2 regions of the Thalassorhabdus alkalitolerans genome follow, and region 2 is predicted to be linked to the other one. Evidence: riboswitches for the same ligand, from Rfam matches in the RefSeq annotation. Region 2 holds a riboswitch; the other holds the start of a gene.
What was found. A riboswitch is a leader RNA that binds a small molecule or an ion and turns the genes downstream of it on or off. The one in region 2 is predicted to bind thiamine pyrophosphate.
Positions count from the first base shown of each region.

Region 1: it holds a riboswitch for thiamine pyrophosphate, as region 2 does, so the genes downstream of both, ACFPU1_RS00395 (acetylornithine deacetylase) here and thiC (phosphomethylpyrimidine synthase ThiC) in region 2, are expected to answer to the same signal.

Region 1 is NZ_JBHSOZ010000002.1:65,541-68,701, reverse strand. Features, by position in the region: gene ACFPU1_RS00405 (siderophore ABC transporter substrate-binding protein) at 1-103, shown strand, start outside; gene ACFPU1_RS00400 (DUF368 domain-containing protein) at 444-1,262, shown strand; TPP riboswitch at 1,351-1,455, shown strand; gene ACFPU1_RS00395 (acetylornithine deacetylase) at 1,631-2,911, shown strand; gene tenA (thiaminase II) at 2,927-3,161, shown strand, end outside.
Region 2 is NZ_JBHSOZ010000010.1:296,742-299,902, forward strand. Features, by position in the region: gene thiC (phosphomethylpyrimidine synthase ThiC) at 1-1,399, opposite strand, end outside; TPP riboswitch at 1,531-1,646, opposite strand; gene ACFPU1_RS16425 (hypothetical protein) at 1,751-1,969, opposite strand; gene ACFPU1_RS16430 (spore germination protein) at 2,163-3,161, shown strand, end outside.

The sequences.
Region 1 (3,161 bases), on a different contig from region 2:
TGATAAAATCCTTTATTTAGATCCAGAATTCTGGTATCTTTCCGGCGGCGGTCTTACATCTGTTCAGGAAATGGTAAATGAAGCAGCACAAATGCTAGAATAAAGGAAAAGGTCGGCCCAATGAAAATTGAGCCGGCTTTTTTTCTTTCAGGGGGTTTTCATGGGTGCCTGGCACCCTGAGGCTGTTGTAACAAAAGAATCAGTGAAATACTGGAGAATCAGGTAGTGCAGCGGTTTGAAATATTACAGTAGCAAAGGGTGCCAGGCACCGTAGATGAAAATTCGTGATAAAGACATAGGAAGCGGGGAAAGTTAGTGCTAAAATAAAGAGCAGCGTATTTTTGCATGAGTGATGTTACACTCAATCACTCAACTATGAAAGTAGTTTTACAGAAGGAGAATGTACAGTGTTAAATTGGCGGAATATCGTGCCCGGTGTACTAATGGGCATAAGTGACTTGATCCCGGGAGTAAGCGGGGGTACGATCGCTTTGCTCGTGGGAGTCTATTATCGTTTAATAGCCGCAATAGACGGGATATTTTCCAGGGAGTGGAAGAAGCATCTCATGTTTTTAATTCCTTTAGGAACAGGTGTGGTGCTTGCATTGCTTTCTATGAGCCGACTCATTGAATGGCTCCTGGCTGATTACCCTCAGCCAACGTTTTTCTTTTTTCTTGGGTTGATTATAGGGATCATTCCTTTTCTTTTAAAAGAAGTTGATTATAAAAAGACCTTTAAAGGAAAACACATAGCTCTCCTGCTTGCAGCTGCAGCCATTGTGGCTTCCACAGCCTTCATAAGGGATGAAGAAATGTCTGCGGTGATGTCTAATTTAACTGCAATGGACTATCTTCTGTTATTTTTCGGAGGATGGGCAGCAAGCAGTGCAATGATCTTGCCTGGAGTCAGTGGTTCTTTTGTCTTTTTATTAATAGGAATTTACCCGACTGTTCTTAACGCCATTTCTACGATTAACATCCCTGTCATTATTGTCGTAGGGGCAGGAATTGCTCTTGGTTTAATCATTACAAGCAAAATTATAAAGAAACTGATCAGAAATTATAAGATAGGAACATATGCAGTAATGACCGGTCTGGTCACTGGCTCTATATTCGTTGTCTTTCCTGGAATAGAAGGAAGTATGTTTCTTTTCCTCATAAGTCTTGTAACCTTTATCGCTGGTTTATTTTGTTCTCTTAAGCTCAGTTCTCTCGGAGAAAAAGCAAAAGCTTCTCAGTTAAAGGTGACACGAGCTTCATAAATTTAAAAAGGAAAATTTTAAAGAATACTCTAACTTTTAAAGGAAAGTATGGTATTTTTATAGTAAGGCATAAAAAAACAGAATACACAGAAACCACTAGGGGTGCTTTGAAAAAGCTGAGAATGACCGTATGGTCTAAACCCTATCACCTGAACTAGGTAATACTAGCGGAGGGAAGTGGCGTTAAGACAAGCCTGATAGTACAGGTATACTCCCTGTACCTGGCAGTCTTTGTATATATTACTTCGTATATGCGGCCACTCTTTTCCTAGAGTGGTTTTTTTAATGGGTGAAATTACTAATGTCCAGTCAAGACCAGACCAGACCAGACCAGACCAGACCTTTTCATGAGAGAGGAAGGAGTGAAGATGTTGCACGAAACAATTACGCAAATTTTAGAGCAGGTAGACAGGAGAAAAGAAGAATTAATTGAACAGGTAGGTGACCTTATACGTTTCCAAACCCCCAGTCCGCCTGCCCGCAACACAAAAGAGGCACAGCACTACATAGCATCAAAGTTAAACAGCCTGGGGTTTGAGGTTGACATGTGGGATGTGTTTCCTGACGACCCGAACGTAGTAGGGACATTAAAAGGAACCCATTCTGGTAAAGCCAACAGTTTAATTATTAATGGTCATATGGATGTGGCGGAAGTCGGGGAAGATCTAACTCAATGGAAACATGACCCTTTTACTCCTGTTGTAGAAGACGGGCGGTTATACGGGAGAGGGACAGCAGATATGAAAGGCGGAATGGGAGGAGCTCTTTTTGCCGTACAACTTCTTCGCGAGCAGGGAATCAGCTTGCCTGGCGACCTGATTTTTCAATCGGTAATTGGTGAGGAAGTAGGGGAAGCAGGTACCCTTGAATGCTGTGAACGGGGGTATAAGGCTGATTTGGCAGTAGTTGTGGATACAAGTGATCTTCACATTCAAGGGCAGGGAGGAGTGATTACCGGCTGGGTTACAATAAAGAGCCCCCAAACCTATCACGATGCTACTCGCCGGAATATGATTCACGCAGGGGGCGGTCTATACGCAGCTAGTGCCATTGAAAAAATGACGAAAATCATTCAGGGCTTGCAGGAGCTTGAACGGCACTGGGCTGTAACAAAATCCTATCCTGGTTTCCCCCCTGGTATGACTACCATTAACCCCTCTGTGATTGAAGGGGGAAGACATGCCGCCTTTGTGGCTGATGAGTGCCGATTATGGATTACGGTTCATTTTTACCCGGATGAGAATCATGAACAGGTTGCTAAAGAAGTAGAAGAGCATTTATTAAAAGTGGCCGAATCTGATCCTTGGCTGAGGGAGCATCCGCCGCTTTTTCGCTGGGGTGGCAAGTCGATGATTGAGGACCGGGGGGAAATCTTCCCTTCACTGGATATTGACCCTGAATCCAAAGAAGTGGCTGCGGTGAAACAGGCTCATCAGCGAATCTTTCAGACCATCCCTGAAACAGGGATGTCGCCTACCGTAACTGATGGGGGCTGGCTTGGGGATGCGGGCATTCCGACTGTTATTTATGGTCCTGGTGACTTATATAACGCCCATGCAGTTAATGAATCTGTTGAGATCGAACAGATAGTTCAATTTACAAAGGTCATGATTACTCTGATATACGAGTGGTGTCATAAAGAAAAATAGAAAGGATGAATGCAAATGAAATTTAGTGAACGCTTATACGAAAAGGTCCAGCCAATTTGGAAAAAGAATCATGAACACCCTTTTGTGCAAGGAATGGGAAACGGATCACTTGATAAGGAAAAGTTCCGCTACTATATGATCCAGGATTATTTATATTTAATAGATTACTCTAAACTCTTTGCAATCGGCACCGTAAAAGCTAACGATCTAAAAACGATGGGGAAATTTGCTGAACTTCTTGATTCAACGC
Region 2 (3,161 bases):
GTCCTAAATGCTCTTTAGGAGTTACATAACAAAGCATAGCCGTTCCATACCATCCGATCATAGCAGCCCCGATAGCAGACGTAATATGGTCGTAGCCTGGAGCAATATCAGTAGTCAGCGGCCCTAAAGTGTAAAAGGGTGCTTCGTCACAAAGGGCAATCTGTTTATCCATATTTTCTTTAATTAAGTGCATAGGTACATGACCCGGGCCTTCCACCATTACTTGAACCTCATGCTTCCAGGCAAGTTTCGTTAGTTCACCAAGAGTTTCCAGTTCTGCAAACTGGGCCTCATCATTAGCATCGGCTATTGAGCCTGGACGAAGCCCATCCCCTAATGAAAAAGATATATCATAAGCTTTCATAATCTCACAAATGTCTTCAAAATGGGTGTACAGGAAATTTTCTTTATGATGAGACAAGCACCACTGAGCCATAATAGAACCACCTCGTGATACGATCCCTGTCAGGCGGCTGGCAGTTAAGGGAACGTATCGAAGCAGAACGCCTGCATGAATGGTGAAATAATCCACACCCTGCTCAGCTTGTTCAATAAGAGTATCCCGGTAAATCTCCCAAGTAAGGTTCTCAGCTACTCCATCCACTTTTTCGAGTGCCTGATAAAGAGGAACGGTGCCGACGGGAACGCATGAGTTTCGAATGATCCATTCTCTTGTTGTATGTATATCCTTTCCAGTTGATAAGTCCATGATGGTATCCGCTCCCCATTTGGTGGCCCAGGTCATTTTTTCAACTTCCTTATTAATGGAAGAAGACACTGCAGAGTTACCTATATTAGCATTTATTTTGACGTGAAAGTTTCTGCCGATAATCATGGGCTCTGTTTCCGGGTGGTTAATATTTGCTGGAATAATAGCTCTTCCCTCGGCTACTTCCTTTCGGACAAATTCTGGATCCATCTGTTCCCGTATAGCGATAAATTCCATTTCAGGGGTTATGATACCTTTTTTAGCGTAATGAAGCTGGGTTACATTTTTTCCTTCCTTAGCTTTTAGAGGATTTCGGGTAAGTCCGGGAAAAACTTTCTCAGCGCGGGGATCGGAAATATCTTTATAGCCGTTATCCTCGGCTTTCAATTTCCGGCCTTTGTATTCTACGGTATCTTTTCGTTCATTAATCCAATTGTGGCGAATTGGTGTGAGTCCCGCTGTAACATCAGCTTGATAGGAAGGGTCTGTGTATGGTCCGCTTGTATCGTACACACGGACAGGTTTGTTTTTTTCTTCCCCGACTGTGCCAGTAGTGGGGGAAAGTCCGATTTCTCTCATTGGAACTTGAATGTCTTTTCTTGAACCTTGAATGTAGACTTTTTTACTGCCTGTAAAGCTCGACATGATAGACACATTCTGCTCTTGCAATGAAGATGATGGGGTTGTCATAAAAAATCTCTCCTTGTTAAAAATTAATGGAAAGGACGAGATCAGGAGAAAACAGGCGGGATAACACAAAAAAGCCGGTTCCTAAAATAGGGGACCGGCTTTGTATGCAGAAGTTGATAGTGAAAATCAATAGCTGTCAATCTAAACTTCCCCACGCTGGTATGAACCAGATCAGGTCCGAAGGGTCAAGAAACCTCATCGCGTTTCTCTCTCAGCCTGCGCTTTGCAGACACCCCTAGTTTGCAATATTCCATTTGTTATTCATTATAAGGAGAGATGACATAAAAAGAAAGGAATAATTCCATATTTCTGAAAACAGTGAAAAAGACATCGTCAAATAGAACTGCTTTTTTAGTGCGGTGTAAGTTCCTTTTTAACCTTTCGTACGACACCGACTACTTCAAAGTCCTTGCTTGACAAGGTATCTTTCTGCCTGCAGGAAGAACAAGTGACATGTTGATCCATTTTTTCTGCACGGAATTCTTTATTACAATTATTACATTTCACGATATGGGGTTCATGAGTGTCTCCTACACAATCAAAACGGATTACTTCTGTTGCATCAGTCATGAGGCTATTCCTCCCCTGTGTTTTTTTACCTACCTACTTCCCCGGTTCAAATATAATTAATCCTAAAAATGCAATAGAGTAAGGCATTATTCTCTAAAAAGAGTAAGGTTTCTTTAAATTGAATATTCATGGCTATTTACATAAATTGTGCCAATATGTGCAAAGTAAATAAAAACGGGGGAGGTGTGTGTAATTGAAAAAAGCTTCTCTGTTAGATGAGCAGGTAGAAATAGTAAAAAAGGGTCTGAATGATACAGATGATTTGATGTGCCTGTCCTTGCCTTATTTTCATACTGAACTGTCTGTCATGTTTCTTGAAACAAGAGTGAAACGAGTTGAATTTGAGAAGCAAGTACTTGACCATCTTAAGCCAGAAACTAAAATAGCAGACGTAAAAGCAAAGATAGCTAAAACTGAATGGGCGCAAACAAAAGACTTATCTTATATTATTACAAGAATTGCAGAGGGCTACGGAGCAGTGATCATAGAAGGGGAGGACAAAGCCCTCTTATTTGATGTAAGCCAGACACCTGAACGAGATGTGGAAGAACCGGTAAACGAGCAGGTTATTCGTGGGTCCCACGCCGGATTTGTAGAATCATTAGATACAAACTTAAACCTTTTGCGTGTCGTCATCAAAAACCCGGATTTGACTGTGAAATTCTATAAAATTGGAGAACGAACCGGCACTAAAGTGGCGATAGTCTATATTAATGGTTTAGCCAAAGAGGAGTTGTTAACTGAACTGGCCGAGAGGATCACTTCCATAAAAGCAGATGCCGTTAATGCTCCCAGTTTTACTGAGGAGTTTATTGAGGATGAAGCTTTTACGCCGTTTCCTCAATTTTTAAACACAGAAAGAATAGACAGAGTAACTGGAAATCTTCTTGAGGGAAGAGTGGCTGTTATGAGCGACGGAAGTCCCACCGCCTTGATCTGTCCGACTACCTTTTGGGCTTTTTATCAATCTCCGGATGATTATAATAGCCGCTGGATGATGGGGACGTCTTTTCGTTTGCTGCGTTTGTTAAGCTTTTTAATTTCTGTTTCCTTGCCTGCTCTCTACATTTCGATCGTCTCCTTTCACTTTGAAGTGATACCTGAAGGGATGACGCTTATGATTAAGGAGTCCATTGACCAGATTCCATACCCTCCCTTGATTGAAGCTTTTATCATGGAAATCACCATAGAA